2 linked regions of the Aliamphritea hakodatensis genome follow. The protein of the gene in region 1 interacts with the protein of each later gene in a pairwise test. Links are inferred from orthologs where the notes say so. Each region holds a gene or a part of one and is shown in the gene's direction. Other genes may lie near its edges.

Region 1 (6,198 bases):
CCGTCGGTTTCCGGGTCGGTATACGGCGCGGAGAGGTCGCCCAGCAGTAACAGCTGGTGGCGCATAACTGCCAGATCCGGATGGCTGTCTTCCAGTCGTAGCAGCTTGTTGGTTTTCCGCAGGGTAGGCCAGGGCAATGTGCTCAGGGTCTGATAAAAACCGATGGCCTGTTGCAGGTTTTTAAAATCGTAGGGTTTGGTATCCAGAGGTGTAATGACAGGTCGGTTTGCAGAGGCCGTTGCTGATAAGCAGAGCAGCAGGAAGAAGACGAGAGCGTGCAAGGAGAGCTGGGGAAGTGCTGGCTGGCTGATCGTTCGGCAAAACATGACATACTCCTCCCTGGGGGTGAAGCCGGTCAGCGACTGTCGGGGGTAAGGCCTGCAATGCCTGATCGTTATGTTGCTGTCAGTCGTCTGTTATTACGGTGGCTCCCACAGGTTTACTGCATAGTGGCGAGCAGCTGAGATGTTCCCGGGTCTTGCTGCGGTCTTGCTATGTAGCGGCTAAAAACACTTTTCAAATAAAAGCAGGTAAGGGTAAGTACAGTCCGGGTTTGGGTGTTCTTCAAGTTATTTTCTGAGCGGATATGAAAATGAAACGGCTGTTTTGTGGTGTTTTTGTGGTTGAGATATAGCTGACAGGCAATAAAAAACCGGGCAGTTGCCCGGTTTTCTTTTAACGGTAAAATCAGCCCTGCAGGGCTTTCTTGATACGGTTGATTGCGTCGTCCAGTACTTCCATAGATGTAGCGAAAGACAGACGCATGTTGCCCGGCGCACCGAAAGCAGAGCCCGGTACCAGTGCAACACCGGCTTCCTGCAACAGGAATTCAGCCAGCGCGATGTCATCAGCAAAACGGTCATCATTGTCGATGATGGCGTGGAAGCTTGGGAAAGCGTAGAAGGTGCCATCAACATCCAGACAGTCAACGCCTTCGATTTCGTTCAGTTTGTTTACAACGAAGTCACGGCGCGCCTGGAACGCAACCAGCATTTCGTTGACACATTCCAGGCCGCCTTCCAGTGCCGCTTCAGCCGCGACCTGAGAGATAGAGGTTGGGTTAGAAGTGCTCTGGGACTGGATCTTTTTCATCGCACCGATGAGCTTCGCAGGACCTGCTGCGTAACCGATACGCCAGCCTGTCATGGAGTAAGCCTTGGATACACCGTTCAGTACGATGGTACGGTCATACAGTTCAGGACAGGCATTCAGGATGTTCACGAATGGCTTGTCGTCGAACATGATGTGTTCGTACATGTCATCGCTGGCCACCATCACGTGAGGGTGCTTCTTCAGCACTTCACCCAGGGCTTTCAGTTCGTCCAGTTCGTAAGCAACGCCGGTCGGGTTAGACGGGCTGTTCAGCACCAGCAGTTTAGTGCGTTCAGTGATGGCTGCTTCCAGCTGTTCCGGCGTGATCTTGAAGCGGGCAGACTGTTCAGTTGTTACGATAACCGGCTTACCTTCACCCATCAGAACCATATCCGGGTAAGACACCCAGTACGGAGCCGGGATGATGACTTCATCACCTGCGTTCAGCAGGGCCATCGACAGGTTAAAGAAACTCTGCTTACCACCACATGAAACCAGAATCTGGTTAGCTTCGTAATCAAAGCCGTTATCACGTTTTAATTTATTAATAATCGCGGTTTTCAGAGCTGGCGTACCGTCAACAGCGGTGTATTTGGTGAAGCCGTTGTTCAGCGCGGTAATTGCTGCGGTTTTAATGTGTTCCGGGGTATCAAAATCAGGTTCGCCGGCACCCAGGCCGATAATGTTCTGACCCGCTGCACGTAATTCGGCAGCACGGTTGGTTACCGCCAGTGTCGGGGAAGGTTTGATACTGTTTACGCGGTCGGAAAGTTGCATATCCAAGCCCATATCCTCTGAAAATGTGGATTTATTCCACGGTCGATTAACCGCACAATCATACCGGAAACCAATGTGAGTAAGCATCCCCCTGAACCGTAAAAAAGCGACATATTTATGAAATAACGCTTTGTTTTTTAAATTCAGGTAACAGATTCGTTTGTCCCTCTTTCGGCCTGCCGGGTATAATCCCCGATTCTCTTATTTTATGCAGCGATACAAGCGAACTCACATTATGAAGCAACGCTTTCAGGTAAAGTCGAATTTCCAGCCCGCCGGTGATCAGCCGGCGGCGATTGAAGGGCTGGTAACGGGTATCAATGCAGGGTTAACTGCGCAGACTTTACTTGGGGTAACCGGCTCAGGGAAAACCTTTACAGTTGCAAATGTGGTTGCTGAGTTGCAGCGGCCAACCATCGTGCTGGCCCATAACAAGACCCTGGCAGCCCAGCTGTACGGTGAGTTCCGGGAGTTTTTCCCGAACAACTCGGTTGAGTACTTCGTGTCTTACTATGATTACTATCAGCCTGAAGCCTACGTGCCGTCCTCGGATACCTTCATCGAGAAAGATGCGTCCATAAACGACCACATTGAACAGATGCGGCTGTCGGCGACCAAAGCATTGCTGGAGCGCGAAGACGCGATCATTGTTGCCACCGTGTCAGCAATTTACGGTCTGGGTGATCCTAAGTCTTATCTTGGCATGATGTTACATCTGGACCGTGGCGATGAGATTGATCAGCGCTTTGTTCTGCGCCGTTTAGCTGAGCTTCAGTACACCCGCAATGATATTGAACTGCACCGGGGTACCTACCGGGTACGGGGGGATGTGATTGACGTTTTCCCGGCAGAATCTGAAAAAGAAGCGGTGCGCATCGAACTGTTTGATGATGAAGTTGAAAACATCAGCTATTTCGACCCGCTGACTGGCGAGGTGCTGCGCAAAGTGCCCCGGGCAACGATTTATCCGAAATCCCACTATGTTACCCCCCGGGAAATACTGGTGGCCGCGGTCGATAAAATTAAAGTAGAGCTGCAAGAACGCCTGAAACAATTGCGCGATCACGACAAGCTGGTGGAAGCGCAACGCCTTGAACAGCGGACCCTCTATGATATGGAAATGATCATGGAGCTGGGCTACTGCTCAGGTATTGAAAACTATTCCCGTTATCTGTCCGGCCGTGACCCGGGTGCTGCACCGCCGACCCTGTTCGATTATCTGCCGGATGATGCGCTGGTGGTGATCGATGAATCCCATGTGACCGTGCCGCAGTTAGGCGCGATGTATAAGGGTGACCGGTCCCGCAAAGAGACACTGGTGGAATATGGCTTCCGCTTGCCGTCTGCGCTGGATAACCGGCCAATGCGGTTCGAGGAATGGGAGTCGATTTCTCCCCAGATGATTTTTGTTTCCGCAACTCCGGGTAAATATGAAGCAGCTAATGCCGGTCAGGTAGTAGAGCAGGTGGTACGCCCCACCGGGCTGCTGGACCCGCTGGTGGAAGTACGACCGGCACAAACCCAGGTCGATAACCTGTTAGGTGAAATCAATAAGGTCGCTGCCAATAAAGAACGGGTAATCGTCACGGTGCTGACCAAGCGGATGGCGGAAGATCTGACCGAGTATCTGGATGAACACGGGGTTCGGGTTCGTTATCTTCATTCCGATATTGATACCGTGGAGCGGGTGGAAATTATCCGTGACCTGCGGATTGGTGAGTTCGATGTACTGGTGGGGATTAACCTGTTACGTGAAGGCATTGATATGCCGGAAGTAGGCTTGGTGGCGATTCTGGATGCGGATAAAGAAGGCTTCCTGCGTTCGGAAACGTCAATGATTCAGACCATCGGCCGGGCAGCCCGTAATATCAATGGCCGGGCGATTCTGTATGCGGACCGGGTAACCGGCTCCATGCAGCGGGCGATGGATGAAACCGAACGTCGCCGTGAAAAGCAGATGGAGCATAACGAGAAGCACGGCATTGTGCCCAAAGGCATCAAAAAGTCGGTGGCTGACATTATGGAAGGGGCTTCGTCTATTCCGGGCCGTAAGAGCAGCAAGGCGGCGAAGAAGGTGGCTGAAGCCACTGCAGAATACAATGTTGATCCGGCACAGCTGAGCGGGCCGGAACTGGCGAAAGCCATGAGCAAGCTTGAAGACCAGATGTATGAAGCGGCGAAAAACCTTGAGTTTGAGAAAGCCGCACATTTCCGGGATCAGCTGGAAAAGCTCAAACACAGCGGTTTGTAATAGCGTTCTTCAGGAAAACCCGGCACATGCCGGGTTTTTTGTGCCTGCTGTTTGCCCCCAACACTCCGCTGTCGGCTGTGTCCTGAATGTCTGATTTGTCCGATAAGTCGCATTTGTCTGAAAAGTGTCTATGATAGAGAAGAGTTAAGGAGCCTCTATGCAGACATTTACCAGCGGCCAGATCGCGACTCTGTGCAACGTAAACCCCCGAACGGTGCTGCGCTGGATCACCAGCGGCAAGCTCAAAGCGTTCCGTTTACCCGGGGGAAATCACCGTGTACCTGAAGATGATTTTCTGGCCTTTCTGAACGACAACGGGCTGCCGGTACCGGCTGAGCTACAGCACACAGCCAGTCCGGACGGTGAGTCTTCCATCGCAGAAACGGTGGTTCACAGTGCCCCTAAAGTGTTGATTGTTGATGATGAAAAGGATGTCCGCCGGGCCATTAACCGGGTATTACGGCCGTTACGCTGGGAAGTACATGAAGCGGCTGACGGATTTCAGGCAGGCAGTCTGATGCTGCAGGAAAGGCCGGATCTGGTGTTGCTGGACCTGAGTATGCCGGGGCTGGATGGCTACGAAGTGATTCGCTATATACGGGGCAACCGGCAAATCTGTGACTGCAGGATTCTGGTGATTTCTGCACTGCCGTCGGCGGCGCTGAAAAAGGCGCTGGATTGCGGTGCCGATGAAGTGCTGGCCAAACCGTTCGACAACCGGAGGCTGCGTGAACTGGCGCAACATCTGGTGATGAATTCAAACCGTAAGGAAGCATAAGCGCCTGAATACGTTCGCCTTCTGAATAGGGAGTAACCGATATGCAGCTACGTCTGATCATTTTTCTGATGGTGTGTGTGCTGGCCTGGCCGGTGTTTGCCCGGGATAAGCTGATGCGGCTGTATATTGATGCAGATAACAGCATTTCGCGGCAGGCAACAGAATCGATTTACCGGGGCATGTATACCGCACTGAAGGAACGTGATTTTCAGATAGAAGGATACCGGTTTGAAATTGTTATCCGTGATCACCGGGGCAACTCTTCCCGAAGTAAGGCGAACCTGGAAGCCTTCCTGAAGGATGACCGTGGCTTGCTGATATTCAGCGGTTTGCATTCGCCACCGCTGCTGGCCAATCAGTCATTCATCAACCGGCAAAAAATTCTTCTGCTTGATCCATGGGCAGCCGCGGCCCCTATTACCCGCAGTAAAGAGGCGGAAAACTGGATTTACAGGTTGTCGGTTGATGACAGTAAGGCCGGTGAATTTATCACGGCCCAGGCGGTCGACAGGGAAGGCTTCAGCAGGCCCTATCTGTTACTTGAGAATACTGGCTGGGGCCGCTCAAACGAAAATAATATGCTCAGTGCGCTGGCGGAAAGAGGGCTGGAGGTAGCCGGCGTTAGCTGGTTTAACTGGTCGCTGGGACAATACAATGCCAGAAGTATCCTGCGTCAGGCCAGAGACTCCGGCGCTGATGTGATTTTTCTGGTCGCCAATGCGCCTGAAGGGAAGGTGCTGCTGCAGGCGATGGCGGACGATCCTTCCCTGAGACTGCCTGTACGCAGCCACTGGGGGATTACCGGTGGGGATTTCGCCTTGGATGTGTCCGCTGAAATCCGCCGGCAGACAGACCTTAAATTTATCCAGACCCGTTTTTCATTTCTGGAACTGCCCCGTACGCCGCTGGCTGAACAGGTGTTACAACAAGCCCGTGACAATTTTTCCGATGTGATCAGCGCCAGTGATATTAAGGCCCCGGCTGGGTTTATTCATGCCTATGATCTGACCAGACTGATGATTGCCGCGATTGAGCAGGCAGGCCTGAGTGGAGATGTAGTGGCAGACCGGGCGGGTATCCGTGCGGCACTTAACCGGCTGCAGCAGCCAGTTGAAGGGCTGATTAAAACCTACCGGCAGCCCTTTTCTGTATTCACCCCGCAACAGCCGGATGCCCATGAGGCGCTCGGCCCTCAGGATTTGCGTATGGCCCGTTATAACGGGCAGGGGAATATTATTCTGGAGTCTGAATAAATATGTCTGTCCGGCAAGCGCCTGAGCGCAAAACACGTAAACCCAGT
Region 2 (6,635 bases), 2.4 Mb from region 1 along the record:
CTGTGGCGCCTGCTGCTGATAGCCACCCTGCTGCTGATAACCGCCATTATTGTCGCCACGGCCATCCAGCATCTGCATTTCGCTGGCAACGATTTCGGTGGTGTAACGGTCCTGACCGCTCTGATCCTGCCATTTCCGGGTCCGCAGTGAACCTTCCAGATACACTTTAGAACCTTTACGCAGGTATTCACCGGCAATTTCTGCCAGACGGTTAAAGAACACCACACGGTGCCATTCGGTACGCTCCTGCTGCTGACCTGTCTGCTTATCTTTCCAGCTTTCAGACGTCGCTACAGTAATGTTGGTAACCGCGTTGCCGCTGGGCATGTACTTAGTATCCGGGTCATTACCCAGGTTACCAATCAGAATGACTTTGTTAATACCGCGTGCCATTGAATTCTCCACTCCCCCCAGCGTCCTGCGGGGCTATATTACATCTGTTGATCTTGGTTCGGCCCCGGACGGTGGCCGATTCATTTTCCTGGCGCCAAGCATAGCATATTTACCCCTCTGAACACTCATCAATTATCTGTATAAATAAACAGCTTTTTAGGGTGCTTTTATATAGCATCTGCCTCTATAATTGACTCCTTTTGCGCACAAGTCGGACATACTGATGGAACAAATCCTGGTTCGCGGGGCCCGTACCCACAATCTTAAGAATATCGATCTGGAAATTCCCCGCGATAAGCTGGTTGTTATCACCGGGCTTTCCGGGTCAGGCAAGTCATCGCTGGCATTTGACACCCTCTATGCAGAAGGCCAGCGCCGTTATGTTGAATCGCTGTCGACCTATGCCCGGCAATTCCTGTCGGTCATGGAAAAGCCCGATGTCGATCACATCGAAGGCCTGTCACCGGCAATCTCCATCGAGCAGAAGTCTACTTCTCATAACCCCCGTTCTACCGTGGGCACCATTACTGAGATTTATGATTACCTGCGTTTGCTGTTTGCCCGTGCCGGTGAGCCCCGCTGCCCGGACCACGACCTGCCACTTGCCGCCCAAACTGTCAGCCAGATGGTTGATCAGGTATTAGCCTTGCCGGAAGGCAGCAAGCTGATGTTACTGGCCCCCATTGTTCAGGGCCGCAAAGGTGAGCACTTACACACCATAAGCGAGTTGAAAACCCAGGGGTTTGTCCGTGCCCGTATCAATGGTATTGTGGTTGATATCGACAGCGCGCCGGAACTGGACAAAAACAAGAAACACGACATTGAAGCCGTGGTTGACCGGTTTAAAGTCCGCCCGGATTTACAGGCCCGTCTGGCGGAATCATTCGAAACCGCACTGAACCTGACCGATGGCATTGCCACCGTTTGCTACATGGACGGCGATGGGGAAGACATGGTGTTCTCAGCCCGTTTTGCTTGTCCGAAATGTGGCCACAGCATCCAGGAACTTGAACCGCGGATGTTCTCATTCAACAACCCTCACGGGGCCTGTTCTTCCTGTGACGGCCTGGGTGTAAAACAGTTCTTTGACCCGAAAAAAGTCGTCAGCGATTCAAGCCTGACACTTTCTGAAGGGGCAATCCGGGGCTGGGACCGCCGGGCACTGTATTACTTCCAGCAGTTAAAAGCCGTTGCCGCCCATTACGATTTTGACATCAACACCCCGTTTGGCGAGCTTAGCGCCAAGCAGCAAAAGGTCATTCTGCAGGGCAGCGGTAAAGACAATATTGCCTTTAAGTACCTGAATGACCGGGGCGATTCCATCAGCAAATCCCACCCGTTTGAAGGGGTACTGAACAACCTGGAACGCCGTTACCGGGAAACCGAATCAGAAATGGTCCGTGAAGACCTGTCCAAATACATCAATATGCAGTCCTGCCCGTCCTGTGACGGCAGCCGTCTGCGCCGCGATGCCCGCCATGTATTCATTGCCACCGAGACCCTGCCAGAAATCGTTGAGATGGCCATCGGTGACTGCTATGACTACTTTGAAACCCTCAAGCTAAGTGGCAAACGCGGTGAAATCGCCGACAAGATCGTCAAGGAAATCCGCCTGCGGCTGGCCTTTCTGGTCAACGTGGGTCTGGACTACCTGTCACTGGAACGCAGCGCCGAAACCCTGTCCGGCGGCGAAGCCCAGCGAATCCGTCTGGCCAGCCAGATCGGTGCCGGCCTCGTCGGCGTAATGTACATTCTGGATGAACCCTCAATCGGCTTGCACCAGCGGGATAACGACCGCCTGCTGAAGACTCTGGTTCATCTGCGGGATCTGGGTAATACCGTCATCGTAGTGGAACACGATGAAGACGCTATCCGTCTGGCGGATCATGTTATCGACGTGGGCCCGGGAGCCGGGGTACACGGCGGTGAAATCATCGCTCAGGGTACGCCACAGCAGGTAATGGATAACGTGAACTCCATTACCGGCGACTACATTTCCGGCCGCCGTAAAATTGAAATACCCAGCAAGCGCAACACACCGGATGGCCGCTGGCTGAAACTTCTGGGGGCTACCGGTAACAACCTTAACAAGGTGAATCTGGAGATTCCGCTGGGTCTGTTAACCTGTGTAACAGGGGTCTCCGGCTCCGGTAAATCCACCCTGATCAACGGCACGCTTTATCCGCTGGCAGCCACCGAACTGAACAAGGCGACTACCCTTGATGCCGCCCCGCATCAGGAGATTGACGGCCTGAAACAGATGGATAAGGTCATCGATATTGACCAGAGTCCGATTGGCCGAACACCGCGCTCAAACCCGGCAACCTACACCGGCATTTTCACTCCGATCCGGGAACTGTTTGCCGGCACCCAGGAAGCCCGTGCACGGGGTTACAAGCCCGGCCGCTTCAGCTTCAACGTCAAAGGCGGCCGCTGTGAAGCCTGTCAGGGTGACGGGGTCATCAAGGTAGAAATGCACTTCTTGCCGGACGTATACGTGCCCTGCGACGTCTGTAAAGGCAAACGCTATAACCGCGAAACACTTGAAGTGAAATACAAGGGTAAGAGCATCGACGAAGTACTGGAAATGACCGTTGAAGACGGCCGTGAATTCTTCGATGCAATTCCGGCACTGGCCCGCCGCCTGCAAACTCTGATTGACGTAGGTCTGAGCTACATCCGTCTGGGTCAGGCTGCTACTACTCTCTCCGGCGGTGAAGCCCAGCGGGTGAAACTGGCCAAGGAACTGAGTAAACGGGACACCGGCAAGACTCTGTATATTCTGGACGAGCCGACCACCGGCCTGCACTTCTATGATATTCAGCAGCTGCTGAACGTGCTGTATCGCTTACGGGATCACGGCAACACCATTGTGGTCATCGAACATAATCTGGATGTGATTAAAACCGCGGACTGGATTGTCGACCTGGGGCCGGAAGGCGGCACCAAAGGCGGCCACATCATCGCGACCGGCACCCCGGAAGACGTTGCCGCTACCGAGCACTCCTACACCGGCCAGTTCCTTAAGCCGTTGCTGGAACGCTAACCTCTGTCAGACCATGTTTCTGCATCGCCCCGGTCAGCCGGGGCGACAGAAACAGATAGTCGGAAACATTTCGCTCCACCAGCCCGTCCAAAAGCAAATCTGCTTTCAGAGATTCATCCAGCGTTGCAATCCCCCGCATCAGGCTCTGGCGGATCTCTCCGGCATAGCCGCTGACTCCGCTGATCATCGGCAGACAGGGCGTCGGCTCACTGAAACCTATCACCTGCAAGGTTTCCGCTGCCGGCTCATAACGCTGTGCCAGCGCCCAGCTCACTGCGTCTATTGTCGCGATATCTGCCTCTCCTGCTGCCAGCATCTGCACTGAACGGCGGTGGCTGCCGGAAACACTGAAACTCCCCAGAGATTCAGCAGCAAGGCTGTAAAGCAGCGCAGAAAAACCCGACTGAGAATCCGTTGCGTTCACTGCGGCCCGCAGCGGCACCGAAGGCTCTGCAAGCCTGCAACCACTGAGACAAACAGTATCGGCATTCACCCCCGGCGCTGCCACTATCACGCTGTTGTACTCCCCTGCACCGCAACCTTCCAACCGGTAAACGGGACTGCCCAGTAAAGAGGTCTGCTTATACAGCCCCTGCGCAAAGGGTAATCCACAGGTTTGTCCGATCAGTAAATCCGGTGAACACCATTGCTGCACAAGGTCACCGCCCCCGGTCAGTGTCTCAGGTACAGTAATTTCAGCGGCAAGATCCTCCCGCAATACCCCAGCCAGATGCTGCCACACAGCGGCATGCTGGTCCTGCAGTTCCGGCCAGTCATACATAGGTAAGCGGGCAATCATCCGACCACCTCGCCGGAATTCTGCTGAACCGGAGTATCCTGCGTAACCGGCATCTGCGGATGGGATACCGGCTCTTTAGCCTGCAAGAAATATTCTTTAAACACCTGACGATAATTGTCATACCGGTACTGCTGGTTATCCGCCAGAAACTGTTCACGCTGTTCCCGGTACAGCGCCGGCAAACGGTACCAGGCCACACCGGGACACTGGTGATGCACGGCGTGAAAATTATTGTTCAGAAACAGAAAGGCCAGCGCCCCCCGGTCTTCAACCACTACGGTACGGGCCGCCACCGCAAAGTGTGCCCGGTGTTCCAGAAAGGTACGAATCTTGAGAATCGACAACCCCCCGTAGGCACACAGTAAATATATCCAGAGACTCACCTGCGCCACTTCAGCCAGCCACCACAGCACCGGGAGCAACCCCAGCAGATGCATCAGATACGCGCGGATCACCGGCCAGTCACCGGACATCACCGCCCGCAGATCACTCCGGTAGAACAGCCACATAGACAACGCCGGACCAATCAGCATCCGCCCCAGCAAACTGTTATTAAAATTGTAAATATCCCTGACGGCCGTCGGCATCGCCTGCCACCGTTGCGGATCAACATAATGCGACTCCGGATCATCGTAGGGGTCCGTCAGATTTTCATCCTGATGGTGAATAAGATGGCTGTCCCGGAAGCGCTCATAAGGCAGAAAAATACCGATTGGCAGGAAGACCAGCAGCTCATTCAGCCAGCGCCAGCCGGTAGGATGATTATGTAACACTTCATGCTGTAACGAAGATTGCAATGCCAGAACCACCGGTAAACTCAGCCATACAAGAGCACTCCACTGCACCGCTGACATTGCCAGCCACCAACTGCCGTAACAGGCAATTATCAGCAATAAAGTTGGCCACTCAATCCGGAATCTGCATTTGGCAGGCATAACTATCTCCTTAAGTATCAATAAGAAAAGCATATGCCCTGACATTCGGTGAGGCTATTTGTGAATTTGTAATTTATGCATAATATTTACAGCATTAATGTTATTTTGTTGTATAAATACATAAATCGTTACTTTTACAAAACAACAGGTGATCAGCATGGATAAACGGGAAATTGCCCCTGTGTTTCGTGAGCGTCTGAAAGATTTGCTGGCACAGTCCGGCCTTAACCCGAGCGAGTTTGCCCGCCAGTGCCAGCTGGACCGCTCGGCCATGAGCCAGTTTCTTGATCCGGCGAACCTGCGCCTGCCCCGTGCCGAAGCACTGATGCGCATCGCCGCCGCCCAGGGTGTGTCAATCGACTGGCTGCTAGGTGTGACCGGTGCCAGCGATGCCAGCCTGCAGGTATCCAGCAGTGCTGAAATTGAACTGATACCGGATCAGGCCCAGCATTCCCCCCTCACCCAGTGGCGGGCAGAAATTAACGGCGGCAAAACCCGCTATGTGCCGGCTTATCTGCCGGACATGCTCAGCCTGCCGGAGCTGGTCAATCATGAGCTGGAGCCTCACAGAGCCTCAGCCCGGTACAACTTCGGGGAAGATTTACTGAAAACCGTTCAGGAACGGGGTAATGATCTGGAAATATGTATGCCAGTACAGGCCCTTCATGAACTGGCACAGGGTCAGGGCATCTGGCAGAACATTCCCAGGCCGTTACGGCTCGCCCAGTTTGATTACATGGCCCGGCTCATTGATGAACACTATCCGACCCTGCGGGTACATTTTTATGACCGGCTGAAACACTATTCCGCGCCATTAACCGTATTCGGCAACCAGCGGGCAGCGATTTATCTGGGCGGTACCTATCTGATGGTCACCGGCAGTGAGCAAATCAGCGGGCTGTCCAGACACTTCGATCATCTGGTGAGAGTTGCCGACATACTGCCCCATCAGGCCAGCCAGCTGTGTCTCGAAATTAAACAAACCGTCTAATGCTGCAGGGCATCCAGTAAGTGCTGGGTAATCTGCCGCAACAGCGGCTGCACATGGCACAGTTTTTTAGGGTCGATCTGATAGGCATCAAAACGCTTGGCAGTGAAGGCATCATCCGCCAGATAAGTACCCTGTGACAGTTCCAGTTGCAGGCTCTCAATACCTTCAGCCGGCTGACCGAAATGACGGGTGATAAAGCCGCCTTTAAAGCGGCCATCGGTTACACAGGTAAACCGGCCATCAGCACAGGCCAGTGCCTCCAACTGCGCCGTTAAGCCAAACCGGCAACTGGCACCGCTGTTGCTACCAAAATTGAAATCCGGCAAACGGCCATCGAACAGCATCGGCACCCGTGGTGCAATACTGTGCGCATCAAACAGCATCGCGTTGCCATGCACTGCCTTCAGTCGGTCCAGCTCGTTACGGATCTGCTGATGATAAGGCCGCCAGATCTGCTGCTTGTAGCGCTCC

What was found.
Region 2: the proteins of uvrB (region 1) and uvrA interact in binary tests that used the Escherichia coli proteins (3 or more experiments, as listed by UniProt). The link is inferred for Aliamphritea hakodatensis from one-to-one orthologs.

What each region holds. Positions count from the first base shown.
Region 1 is NZ_AP025281.1:2,976,466-2,982,663, reverse strand. The notes cover bases 1,721-4,612. They hold uvrB (excinuclease ABC subunit UvrB), read left to right. Parts: upstream 1,721-2,104; coding sequence 2,105-4,120; downstream 4,121-4,612. Other genes in these bases: PCI15_RS13765 (response regulator), read left to right, coding at 4,278-4,612; PCI15_RS13775 (pyridoxal phosphate-dependent aminotransferase), read right to left, coding at 1,721-1,869. In the rest of the region: PCI15_RS13780 (L,D-transpeptidase family protein), read right to left, coding at 1-326; more of PCI15_RS13775, read right to left, coding at 688-1,720; more of PCI15_RS13765, read left to right, coding at 4,613-4,898; PCI15_RS13760 (ABC transporter substrate-binding protein), read left to right, coding at 4,940-6,151; PCI15_RS13755 (sensor histidine kinase), read left to right, coding at 6,154-6,198. UniProt on the Escherichia coli protein: The UvrABC repair system catalyzes the recognition and processing of DNA lesions. A damage recognition complex composed of 2 UvrA and 2 UvrB subunits scans DNA for abnormalities.
Region 2 is NZ_AP025281.1:565,450-572,084, reverse strand. Bases 311-3,639 are described here. They hold uvrA (excinuclease ABC subunit UvrA), read left to right. Parts: upstream 311-616; coding sequence 617-3,439; downstream 3,440-3,639. Other genes in these bases: PCI15_RS02505 (phosphate/phosphite/phosphonate ABC transporter substrate-binding protein), read right to left, coding at 3,417-3,639; ssb (single-stranded DNA-binding protein), read right to left, coding at 311-393. Outside these bases: more of ssb, read right to left, coding at 1-310; more of PCI15_RS02505, read right to left, coding at 3,640-4,238; PCI15_RS02500 (fatty acid desaturase), read right to left, coding at 4,235-5,173; PCI15_RS02495 (helix-turn-helix domain-containing protein), read left to right, coding at 5,331-6,164; hutG (N-formylglutamate deformylase), read right to left, coding at 6,161-6,635. UniProt on the Escherichia coli protein: The UvrABC repair system catalyzes the recognition and processing of DNA lesions. UvrA is an ATPase and a DNA-binding protein. A damage recognition complex composed of 2 UvrA and 2 UvrB subunits scans DNA for abnormalities.